DNA from 3 places in the Paenibacillus xylanilyticus genome. Region 2 is predicted to be linked to each of the others. Evidence: riboswitches for the same ligand, from Rfam matches in the RefSeq annotation. Region 2 holds a riboswitch; each other region holds the start of a gene.

What was found. A riboswitch is a leader RNA that binds a small molecule or an ion and turns the genes downstream of it on or off. The one in region 2 is predicted to bind cobalamin.
Region 1: another riboswitch for cobalamin. It lies ahead of nikB (nickel ABC transporter permease); the one in region 2 lies ahead of F4V51_RS06910 (ABC transporter substrate-binding protein).
Region 3: another riboswitch for cobalamin. It lies ahead of cobJ (precorrin-3B C(17)-methyltransferase); the one in region 2 lies ahead of F4V51_RS06910 (ABC transporter substrate-binding protein).

The regions. Positions count from the first base shown of each region.
Region 1 covers NZ_CP044310.1:267,243-271,516, forward strand. The annotation lists gene F4V51_RS01220 (alpha-glucosidase/alpha-galactosidase) at 100-1,401, opposite strand; gene F4V51_RS01225 (AraC family transcriptional regulator) at 1,597-2,424, shown strand; cobalamin riboswitch at 2,505-2,695, shown strand; gene nikB (nickel ABC transporter permease) at 2,717-3,796, shown strand; gene nikC (nickel transporter permease) at 3,798-4,274, shown strand, end outside.
Region 2 covers NZ_CP044310.1:1,549,589-1,553,862, reverse strand. The annotation lists gene F4V51_RS06915 (FecCD family ABC transporter permease) at 1-822, opposite strand, end outside; gene F4V51_RS06910 (ABC transporter substrate-binding protein) at 819-1,820, opposite strand; cobalamin riboswitch at 2,228-2,358, opposite strand; gene F4V51_RS06905 (histidine phosphatase family protein) at 2,529-3,176, opposite strand; gene cbiB (adenosylcobinamide-phosphate synthase CbiB) at 3,167-4,147, opposite strand; gene F4V51_RS06895 (adenosylcobinamide amidohydrolase) at 4,189-4,274, opposite strand, start outside.
Region 3 covers NZ_CP044310.1:6,028,855-6,033,128, forward strand. The annotation lists gene F4V51_RS26895 (sirohydrochlorin chelatase) at 1-103, opposite strand, end outside; gene cobJ (precorrin-3B C(17)-methyltransferase) at 307-2,205, opposite strand; cobalamin riboswitch at 2,605-2,794, opposite strand; gene F4V51_RS26905 (uroporphyrinogen-III synthase) at 2,991-3,815, opposite strand; gene F4V51_RS26910 (endospore germination permease) at 3,946-4,274, opposite strand, start outside.

The DNA.
Region 1 (4,274 bases), 1.3 Mb from region 2:
TAACAAGCATACCCATTAGAAAAGCGCCGGAGCCTCCTGGATTTGCAGAGGCCTTCGGCGCTTTTCTAATCATCAATGAAATACAAATGATCTTTTGCTTTAGGATGTATATTTCGGCAGCCAATCCCCATGAGCCTCGATCAGTTCATCGCACATGGCCACGATGTCATCAATGGACAGCTCGGCAGCAGTGTGTGGATCCAGCATGGCAGCATGATAGATATGTTCCTTTTTGCCCGTCATGGCCGCTTCAATTGTCAACAGCTGCGTGTTGATGTTGGTGCGGTTTAGTGCTGCCAGCTGTGGAGGCAGGTCGCCAATGTATGTTGGGCTGATTCCGGACCCGTCCACCAGACATGGCACCTCGACACAGGCTTCACGAGGCAGGTTGGTAATCAGGCCGGTATTCATTACATTACCGCCGATTTTGTATGGACGGTTCGTTTCCATAGCTTCCATGATGTGCGAAGCGTATTCACGGCTGCGCGTATGTTCAATATGTTCACTGGCAAACAGCTTCTCGCGCATTTCCTTCCATCCTTCAATCTGATTCACACAGCGGCGCGGATATTCATCCAGCGGGATGTTGAAGCGTTCGATCAATTCCGGATAATTCCGTTTGATAAAGTATGGATGATACTCGGCATTGTGCTCGGAGGACTCCGTTACGTAATATCCAAAACGATTCATCAGCTCGAAACGCACCATATCATGATGCTGCTCCTTCTGTTTCTCCCTCGCCAGACGTTTAATCTCCGGATACAGATCCTGGCCATCTCTCGTTACTTCCAGCAGCCAGGCCATATGGTTGATTCCTGCCACTTTTGCAACTACGCCTGTCTGATCCATTCCCAGTGCTTCAAACAGGTGAGGCACGCATACCTGCACGCTGTGGCACAGACCTACCGTTTTGATCCCTCCATGCACGTTCATGACATTGGTCAGGACGGCCATCGGGTTGGTGTAGTTCAGGAACCAGGCGTCAGGACACACTTCCTGCATGTCCCGGGCAAAGTCGAGCATGACCGGAATGGTACGCAAATTACGGAAGATACCGCCAATGCCGAGGGTGTCAGCAATGGTCTGACGCAGTCCGTATTTCTTCGGTATTTCGAAGTCCGTAATTGTACATGGATCATATCCGCCCACTTGAATGGCGTTAATCACATATTTGGCACCGCGCAGTGCTTCTTTGCGGTCTGTGTATTTTTTTACGGAACAACGGCTTCCAAGAGAACGGCCCATACTGGTCAGCAGTCGCTCCGAATCATTCAGCCGTTCGGCATCGATATCAAACAAGGCCAATTCAAAATCCTGCAGTGCTTCGGTCATCATGACGTCACCTAATACATTTTTGACAAAAACGGTGCTGCCTGCACCGAGAAACGTAATTTTGTTCATCACAAGTCCAGCCTCCCTGAATAATGGTGTACCCCAACTATAGGCCGATCCGGCTTATATAACTATGGCTCAACCTCACCCATATATGGCATAATCCCATTTTTGGTCCCGCTTTCAGCTGATATTTAACCAATATACCTGTTATAATCTAAAGTAAGACACATGTTGATGCGGAAGAAGAGAAGGGGTGAGAAGGTGAGTCCAATCGAGATGAACGTGGTGCCCATGGACTGGACACAGATGGAGCTGGTGCTGCTATTTTTCGGCTGGGAGAATTGTGATCCGTCTCATTATTGGGGTCCGGGGGTACGAGATTCCTATGTGGTTCATTACATTCATGAGGGACGGGGAACCGTTCGTATGGAAGACAGGGAGTACCATTTGACGCAGGGTCAGGGCTTTGCCATTCTGCCGGGTACGATCATTCATTATGAGGCCGATGCGAATGATCCTTGGACATACTCCTGGTTCGGATTTAAGGGCGTACATGCCAAGACATTCATGCAGCGGGCAAACCTGAGTCCAGCATCCCCTGTATTTGAAGCTAGCGATCCAGAGGTAATGGATGGTTTATATGAAAACATGGTTCAGGCCACATTGCGCAATGGTGGAGATGTATTCAGCCAGAGCCTGCTGTACCGATTAATGGCTGAACTGATCTCCTCCTCCCCTGATGAGGACAAGCCACAGAGGCCTCTTTCCACCAAGGATGAATACATCAGGCAAGCCGTTCAGTTTATGGAGAACAGGTACAGCCAGAAGACGTCCATCCTTGATATTGCGCAGTCCGTGCGTCTGGATCGTACGTATCTGTCCGGTCTGTTTAAGGAGAAGTACGGGAAGTCGCTGCAAGCCTTTTTTCTTGAATACCGGATGAATCGCGCAGCAGAGCTGCTGCAGAGTTCAACGCTTTCGGTCAGTGAGGTTGCCCACTCCGTGGGGTATACGGATCCGCTTTTATTTTCCAAGATGTTTAAGCGCGTGACAGGAGTCTCCCCGAAAGGTTCGAGAGAGCGGGAATAGGCTGACGAGCTGTTTCAAATTTGAATAAATGCTTTGATCATTATCTGTGAGCCAGCTATACTGGTACAGAATGCATTTCAATTGAATATGTGGAACTGGGTGCTATACCTTCGGGTAGAAGCTTAATAGGGAAGACCGGTGTGATGCCGGCGCGGTCCCGCCACTGTAACAGAGGAGTCATGCAGCGTTATGCCACTGGTTTAGGCCGGGAAGGTGCTGCAATGACGAGGATTCTGGAGCCAGGAGACCTGCCTAGTTTAACAACACAGTAGTACCTACGGGAGATAGGAAGGTGTTTAGAGAGCATGATTTTTTCTGGAAATCTGTTTATTTAAGACGTCCTTATCCGGTACTAGCGGAGAGAGACGTCTTTTTTGATATGCATGGACAAGTCATGTACGGGGTTGGAGATTGGGGAGAGGATGTCAGACATGTGAGTAGATATATTGTGAAAAGATTCATTCAGCTGGCAGCCGTGTTATTCGGCATTTCGTTTCTGACGTTTCTGCTGACTTATCTGTCTCCGGGGGACCCGGCAAGGCTTATGCTCATGTCTACAGGGGTCACACCGTCGGACGAATTGGTACAGCAGGTGCGTGTCCAGCTGGGACTGGATCAGCCGTTTTGGATACGCTACGGAAGCTGGCTGGGACAGGTGCTTACCGGAGACTTCGGAACGTCCTATAAATACGACAGGCCTGTGCTCGACATTCTGCTGTCCAGGCTTCCAGCCACGCTTCGGCTAACAGGAAGTGCCCTGGTGCTGGTCATTCTGATTGCGTTTCCACTGGGCATTTTGTCCGCCGTCTACAGAAACAACGTGCTGGATTACGTCATACGCCTGTTTTCGTTTGCCGGGTTGTCCATGCCCAGCTTCTGGCTTGGGATGCTGCTCATGCTGGTGTTTGGCGTACAGCTCAAGCTGCTGCCCGTCATGGGGAGTTCGGGCTGGAACAGCCTGATATTGCCTGCATGCACACTGGCGTTACCTCTAATCGCCCAATATATCAGGCAGATCCGTACGGTCATTCTGGAAGAGATGTCCCAGAACTATGTCACGGGGGCCAGAGCCAGAGGAGTGAAGGAGAGAGTCATTATGCTGCAGCATATTTTACCCAATATATTATTGCCCATCGTTACGCTCATGGGCATGTCCACAGGCGCCCTGCTCGGAGGGGCAGCCATTGTGGAAAGTTTGTTCGTATGGCCGGGTGTAGGGCAGATGGCGGTGGATGCCATCTTTACAAGAGACTATCCCCTGATTCAGGGCTATGTCATCTGGATGGCAACCATCTATGTATTGCTGAATCTGATGGTTGATCTCTGGACACATCTGCATGACCCGCGGATTCGACTGGACGTGGATGTCTAAAATGAGAGAATTTAAGCTTATTTTGACACAGCATCGCTGGTTCACGTTTCTATGTTCACTGACCCTTCTCTGGGTCATTCTCGCCATGATTGCGCCGCTGCTCGCACCGCATGATCCACTGGCAACGAATTTTGCCAAGGTGCTGCAGCCAGCCAGCTCGGAATATCCGCTTGGAACTGATCAGCTTGGACGCTGCGTGTTATCCCGTATCCTTTACGGGGCCAGGACGTCGCTTCTGCTTACATTTATGATGATCGGAATTGTGTTTGTGCTTGGTGTAGCCATTGGTGTTATCGCGGGTTTTGCCCGTGGGCTGACAGATACAGTGCTGATGCGGTTATCCGATACGCTGATGGCCTTTCCAGGATTAATCTTCGCTATCGCAGTAGTGGGGATGCTGGGGCCAGGCCTATTTAATACGGTAATTGCCCTGGCGGTTGTTTGGTGGGCGAAGTATGCACGACTGGCAAGAAGTCTG
Region 2 (4,274 bases):
GACAAGACCTACGAATCCAATGACACCCGAAACCGAGACCGCCCCGGCGGTAAGCAGTGTTCCTACGGCAAGGACGGATAGCTTCAGTCCATCCACCTGGACACCGATATGTGCAGCCTGCCGTTCCCCCAGTGCAAGCACATTCAAGGAACGGGCACGGCTCCAGAGGAAAATCAGACCGAGTATAAAATACGGGAAAAGGATGGCCGTATACGACCACCCACGCAGAGCCAGACTTCCCATCGTCCAGTATATAATTTCGTTAATTGTCTGTTTCGACATGGTCGACAGGAAGGAGACCACCGCTCCCAGAAAACTTTGCATCACCACACCAGCCAGAATCAGGCTGTGCGTCGGTATTTTGCGCCCTTCACGAGCCAGGGCGAGCACAAACCATAATGTGAGCACGCCCGTCAAAAACGCAACGAGCGGCAAGGTCCAGATTCCGATCAGTGCATACTGCAATCCGAAGAAAATCAGAAAAGCAGCACCCACCGATGCGCCAGACGATACGCCAAGCGTAAACGGATCTGCCAGCGGGTTACGAAGGACCCCCTGGAAGCCCGCTCCGGCGATGGCCAGCGATGCACCCACGAGTACAGCAAGCAGCACCCGCGGGAACCTGACCTTCCATATAATCTGCTCGGCTGCCGTACTCCAGTCGGGCGTGATCCAGTCTCCAATCCATGGCATGTGATGAAGCAGAATACCTGCAATGTCACGGACAGGCAGAGCCACTGAACCGATGCCCGTACAGATCAGCACAGTCAGCACAAGCAGCAGAATTCCGGCTGTTCCGTACACTGCCAGCTTTTTACTCATTGGAACAGGTCAGGATAGATCGCTTTGGCTACAGCTTTCAAACCTTCTGTTACACGTGGACCCGGACGGCTTAGCAGATTGGCATCCAGGCCAATGACTGCATCGTCTTTCACTGCTGTGATTTGATCCCAGCCGCTGCGCTCTTTGATGATCTGATCCAATGTTTTGGAGTTCTCATCAATAACATCATTGGCGTACAGAATGACATCCGGATTGGAAGCAATAATGTTCTCTTCGTTAATTTCATTCCAGCCCACGAGGTCGGAAGCAACGTTGATTCCACCGGCTACCGTAATCAGTTCATCCATGAATTCGCCTTTACCCACAGTCCAGCCTGGGGAGAATTCAACATATACCTTTTTCTGATCTTCCGACTTCACAGCCTTAACCGCTTCGGTTACGTCCGCTACATCTTGTTTCATCTTCGTGATGAGCTCCTGTGCCTGCTCCTGATGATCCGTGATTTTTCCGAACGTTTCGATGTTGTTCATGACATCGTCTATCGATTTCGGATCTGTTTTGAAAATGGTGATACCCAGCTCGCGCAGCTTGGTCACAGCCTCTTCGCTCATGGAGATGCCTGTAAATACGATGTCTGCTTCAGCTGCGATAATTGATTCTTCATTGGGCTTCGACACACCGCCCATTTTCGGTTTGGTCGTTGCAGCTTCCGGATAATCGTCATAGTCGGATACGCCTACGATCTGCTCGTCCAGTCCAAGGGCGAACAATGACTCAGTTTCTGCCGGAGACACGGATACGATTTTGGCTGGCGCTTTCTCAAACGTGAAGGATTCACCAGTTGCATCCGTTACCGTAAGTGGATATTGTGTTTTGAGATCCGTCTGCTCCTGGCCTTGGGATTGCTCCTGTGCCGGCTGCTGCGTAGACGTACCTGTTCCCTCGTTCGTTGTTGCATTTCCACATCCGGCCAAAGCCAGTGTGAGCATCGCTGCTGTCAGCAGGGACGCCATGCCTTTCCAATTCTTGATGTTCATTCTGTTCATTCTCCCCTTCTCTATTTGTACTATTTCTTGCGACATGCTCAAACTCTTACTCCCCATACTTTGGTGTTCCTATATAAGGTTTGAACTGCAACATTTACACGTTAACGGAGAGTGCAGAACCGATCTGGAGAAACGAAGTGTTCGCCTTTATCACCGGATTTCCCCTTTTAATAAGGGGATCAAAGAAATCTGGGGATAACAGCGATCGGAAGACGGTACTGCAATCGTAGTGGTCTAGTGTAAAGCTTACAGGTTCATCCTATATGAACAAAAAAATCCCCGATCCTTACGTCAGGATCAGGGATGACGTCTCGCATATGGCGATCTGCACATCTACAGCGTACCCGCTGTTCATGCACATAGAATTGCCCGAAACGCTGTCCTTTCCTCGAAGGAACACCGGTTTGTACGTCCAGGGCAGGTAACCTGACTTACAGGACTGCTTGTCCTGATTTACAGTGGCGGGACCGTGCCGGATTCACACCGGCTTCCCTATTTCACCCTTTGTGCCGTTCATCGTTTGCATTAACTCGATGAGCTCTTCTTGCGCACAAGGGACCCGTGGTCGCTGATATAGTAACCATTCAAGTGAGCATGTCCCATCCCTCAGCGCTTAAGCGCATAACGAGATATGTATTCATGCTGAAGTCACACTTCTGTTGTGATTATAGGTTATATTGCACATCCTTACAACCCGATTCACGGAAAAGACACCCTGCTTGAAACCCAGCGATTTCCGCTTTTTTCAAGCCGAACCTTAATGGCTTGCCCCGGAATGACCTGCGTATCCCAGAATCCCAGTTCCGGTATGAGACGTGACATGGCATACCGAATGACACCGCCATGGGTAACAACGGCAATCGCAGGAACATAATTTTCTTCGATATGTTCCTCTGGCGAAACGGACACAAGACACTCCTTCACGAAAGAGTCGATCCGCGCAGCAAAAGCCTGCCAAGGCTCGCCGCCCGGTGGCGTCACATCCTGCGGTGCATCAATCCAATTCCGGTAGAGCGGATTGCCCTTGAGCTCATTGTAAGTCATCCCTTCCCATTGCCCAAAATCAATCTCACGCAGACGCGGATCATACTGTACTTGTCCTGCTTGTACCGGAGCAATTCGTTCCACGGTCTGCCGGCAGCGCAGCAGATCACTGCAATATAGCGCATCCCATGTGATTCCGCGAATGGACTCGCGAAGCGGCGCCAGTTCCCGCTCTGCATCCGGCAGGAGACCGATATCGGTATGTCCGAGATATCTCTTTTCCACATTCCAAGAAGTTGTCCCATGACGGATAAACACGATCTCCCGCGCTCCTGTTCCATGCTTCCCGGATTCTACTTCCATAACAGCGCACCTCCAGCTGTCCAGATGCCGAACGTTACCAGCCAGCATAACAGCACAAAAGCTCCCGCCGACCAGAACATCAAACGCGTGGTCCGCACGATATCCTCTGCTTCCATTAGCCGTGTCTGATCGCCCATATAGGCTCGAAAAGAAGCCACACCGTGATAGACGTTATGCCCGCCAAGCCTGATGCCCAGCGCTCCCGCAACGGCCGACTCCGGGAATCCACTGTTCGGGCTGGGGTGCAATCGGGCATCCCGGCGAACCATGCGTGCAGCACCTTTTGCGTTCAATCTCATGAACCATGCACCCGTAATGAGCAGCAAGGCGGTAAGCCGCGCCGGAATCCAGTTCGCCCAATCATCCAGACGAGCAGAGGCCCAGCCGAGATGCAAGTACTTTTCATTTTTATAACCAACCATGGAATCCAGTGTATTGACGGCCCGATAGGCCATCGCAAGCGGAGCACCGCCAATCAGGGCATAGAACAGCGGTGAAACGATGGCATCCACGATATTTTCCGCTACAGTCTCCACAGTTCCCCTCACCACTTCCGGTTCATCCAGATGTGCTGTATCCCGCCCCACGATCATGCCGAGTGAACGTCTAGCCGCAGGCCAATCCCTTTCTCTCAGATGACGATACACTTCCATGCCTGCATCCTTCAGTCCTTTGGAAGCAATGGTGGTGGCAATCAGTACCACTTCAGCGATAACGGCAATCACTGGGTGAACAAGTCCCAGGATGTACAACACTCCCCAAGTAAGCACAAATGCACCACCAGCAATGACGATCGGAAAAAGCATCCCTGCCCGTTTAAGCCCCTGATCACTGCTCACTCGTTTTCTGATGGTCCGCTCCAGTGCAGAAATTCCTTTGCCCATGCCAATCACCGGGTGGGGAATCCAGCGCGGATCTCCTATGAGGCGATCCAGTATGTATGCTGCCAAAATAATCCATGCCCCTGTCATTCCTGCCCATATGGGCCAGTCTGCCCACTGACTCAGAGATATCATCGCTTGCTATTCCTCTCTTTCCACGCCTGTCCAGCTTGTAAACTTTCGGTAACGGCATCATAGACGACACGCCCAATGCCTG
Region 3 (4,274 bases), 2.0 Mb from region 2:
TATTCTCCGGCGCTTTCTCCGCTACCGCTCGTGCAAACTCCATTAACTCCCGGTTTCCCTCCGGATCACGGCTGCCGTGTCCAACCAGCAAAATGGCATTCATCATGGCTTCTTCCTCCCCCGCCTGATCCATAGACCAGGCATCTCAATTTTAGGTTGTTCTTACTCGGTAAACGAGCCTTTTACGCAGGGTAACCTGGTTACCCAATCATCTCGATCTATATATAAGTGCATTGGAATTTTTCTGGTATAACTACAAATGCTGGTTATAAAATATCAGATGGTAACAACACTCGCGCGCGATCCCTAGTCGCCGCATACCGGGTTTACTTCCACGGTCACAGGCGCATCGACGTGACGGAAGCCTTGGATTACTCCAACCCGTTTGAAAAATTTATGGAACCTCTCATTGGGATGTCCCTTTTCCTTGTACTCCGCTACGATTCGCTCCACAATCCCGCCAATCTGATCACCTGGAATCCCTCCGGCTACCGGCTGGGCAGGGTGAGCGTTTCGTCCGAACTTCTTGCCGCCAAGGAACAGGTCGTATCCGCCCTTGCGGTAGACGATGCCGATGTCCTCGAGCACGGCACCGTAACATGCCATGCCGCAGCCATTCAGAGCCACGCTGGTCTCTTTCGGCGCACTAAGTCCGCCTATAACAGCCTGCAAATGATTGGCCATCGGAACGGCATCATCCTTCTCCATGTTGCAGAAGTCACAGGCCTTCACCTTGATAACGTCACCGATCGGCACCACGATAAAATTCGCTGCACGCAGTTCTTCTACCAGCTGATCCGGCTCAAAGGTCGGTACCCGCAAAATAATCTGATGCTCCGGCGTGTATTCCAGCTCGCCTTCTTCACTCGCGCATTGTGCCAGCAGCGCCATCTGGGCTGCGGTAAACTTCTTGTTGCCGACGCCAGGCGACACGCCAATCTCGAACAGCGGTGCCTTGCGTCCCGGCTCGGGTGCTGTCCGCACAGCAGCTGCCCCTGCAGTCTGCGGCGTCGCTGCTGGCACGCCTGACCCCGCCGCATCCAGCCAGCGGCTGGCTGCTTCGCCAGCGAGCTTGCCGCCTGCCGCAAGCCGCGTCAGTGCTTCGGCAGCCAGTTCGGCCGCACCGGCACGTGGCACCGCCAGGGCAGCACGAGGTGCGCCTTCCACCGCTCCAGGCCGCTCGGCTGCAAGCACTGCGGTGCTGCCGCCCGCTGGCTGAGCAGCAGGCAAGCCAGCGCCCTGCTGCCCTTGCGGTCCCATGCCCGTACTGGCGCTGGCGCCGCGCAGGGCTGGTTCCGCAGCTGGCTGCGCGGTCTGCGTATCGCGGACTGTGCCTGCTGCATCGGCGGAAGCGGCAGAACGTGCCTCCATCGCGCCGAGCGACCAAGGCTCAGCTTCCGTGCGGAGCCGCTCATGTGGTCTGAGCGGCTGTTCCACGGTATTCAGCGTGTATTTCCGCTGATATCCACGCGGTGTGACCATGAGTCCTTCGTACATCATGGTCGAGGAGTTACCAATAATCACGGTCGTCAGCATGCCGATATCATGGTTCAACATGTCTTCCAGCGTGGTCATCACGACATCCTGACGTTCACGATAGGCACTTTTTACAAGCCCCACAGGCGTCTGGGGACTACGGTACCGCAGCAGCATCTCCTGCGTCTCCACGATCTGGCGTGTCCGGCGTCCACTGCGAGGGTTGTACAGAGCAATGACAAAATCAGCTGATGCTGCTGCTTCAACTCGGCGAATAATCGTCTCCCATGGCGTAAGGTGGTCACTCAGACTGATCGTACATGCATCATGCATCACGGGTGCGCCAAGCAAGGAAGCACAGGATTGAATGGCAGATACACCCGGGATAACCTCAACGCCAACACCCGTTTCCGGCTTCCAGCCTTGCTCCATCAGCACCTCATACACTAATCCAGCCATGCCATACACACCTGCATCACCACTGGAGATTACTGCAACAATTTTGCCCAGCTCGGCCTGTCTGACCGCTTCCTGTGCCCGGCTTACTTCTTCGGTCATACCTGTCCGTACAATCTCCTGTCCGTCCAGGAGTGGACGAATCAGATCAACGTAAGTGTTATAACCAATGATGACCTCACTCTCCCGCAGTGCCTCCAATGCCCGGGTGGTGATATGCTCCATCGCTCCTGGGCCAAATCCGATAATCAGCAGCTTTCCTTGACTCTGCATTGCTTCTCCTCCTCCATCTCCCTGTTCACCCTTAGCACGTCAATCACATCTATATCATTGCTTCCTCAGCCGTCGTCTGCAGCCAGCTCTTGATGATTGAGTTGCTCCGTGCAGCTCAAGCCTCTTATCCCGGCTATTCCAAAACAGTGAAAAAGGACGGCTTGACCGACCTTCTTCTTCGCGGCATGTTCGATTAAATCCAGTTCCGGATCGACTGTAAAAAACAAAAAAATCCCATCCTTATAACGGATGGGATACGCATGTACGTACACTCAAGAAGACAGTCCACGGCCCCTATAGAGGATAGACCTGTGGCTGCATGGCCGCAAAGGGCCTGCCAGGCGAACCGGTTGTTCGCCCGTTTCCTGATTCTTCGTACACCACTCCTTTCCGCGAAGGGTTCGGTGACACATGCAAGGTAGGTCTCCTGGCTCTGGATCATCAGCTTCCTTTTCTGTCTTCCCCGGATGTCCGAGTGACTTGGATGAAAAGGGCTTCCCCATTACAGTGGCGGGACCGCTCGGGATTTGCACCCGATTCCCTGTTACCTCTTGCTCGACGCAAGAGCACCTTGCTTGTTTTCATGAATGATATTGCTTTCATCATAACACCGCTCAGGAAAAAATGTCCATGCTTATGATGCTTGTCCACAATTCTATGTTCAGACAAAACACAAAAAAGTTCTGATCCAGAACAGATCAGAACTTGAATGTTGATATCCATATATGTAGCTCTCATAACGATCTTATCGAATCCTTTAACAGACCTGCGTCCTGATCTACTTATCAGGATTTTTCTGCGTGTGCTGCAGCAACATATCGTCCCAGTTCAACGATGAGTGCTCCCATCTTTTCTTCCTCCGGAACAACAAGTGCTTCAATTCCTTCTTCACGCATGGCGTTTGCAGTCACCTTACCTACAGATGCAGGAATCACACCGTCCCGGAAAGCCTGCTGCATCTGTTCCAGCTTGCCTTGGGAAGCTGCGTATGCTGCCAGAAACCGTACTTGGGGGCCGCTGGTGAATGCTACGGCATCGACCTCATGCTGCACGATTTCATTCAAAAGCAGTTCCAGTTCGGCCTCTTCCGGTGGTACATGGCGATAAGGCAGAACCTGTCTTACTTCAGCACCCTGTTCTTCCAGCCAGTTGACCAGCTTCGGTGCAGTTTCTCCATGAAGCTGGAGCATGACTTTTTTGCCGGCAAGATTATGTGGCGCGAATTCTCGGATCAGTCCGTCCGTACTACCGTCATCATCCCGGACCAGCGGTGCAAGCTTGCGCTTGCGAAGTGAGTTCACCGTTTTGTATCCTCTTGCTGCAATGGAGGCTTCCGCCAAGACATCCAGCAGTTGACCAGCTATGTCCATATCCTCTGCCATTTCAAATATGGCATCCAGTCCCATGCCTGTAGTTAATACCGCCCAGTCGGGTGGATCAGAGATCAAGGAGACGAGACCGTCGCGTATGTTCCGATCATCCAGGAATACCGTTCCCTGTGCTGGCCGCACGAGTGGAATACCACCCATTTTCTCAACTAACAACGCCATTTCCTTGGATTTACGCGGTCCCGTCAGTGCTACACGTATACCGGCCAAATGTTGAGCCATTCATGTTCCCCCCAGTTCGTTCGTCCGAACGTCATTCGTTTGACTACAGTATACAGGGTAGTTTCATGGAGGGAAACCTTGTTTCACGTCATTTGGCGTGTTCTTCTATAACGATTTTTTATGATTGGCATCAGGAAGGCTGAAGCTCGCCCCCCTGCATTTCATCTTTTCCTGTGTTGTCTTCCTGATCGGAATTGCGTCCTTTCTTCTCCTGCTCATGCTGTTTTTGGGTTGTATCGCGATGGTTCTCTCCTTGGCGTGAGGAACCCCTTTCCTTTTTACGTGGTCGAAGAAACACAAAAAGAATGATTGGAAAGATCACTTCGAACAGAATGGCAATCCATGTCCATTCCCGCGTGAAGCGGAACAGCTGAATTGCATTTTTGAAAAACCAGAACGCACATACGAATCCTACCAGTGCAACAGGACCTGTCATGAGCTTCCCGGATACCTTAGGAA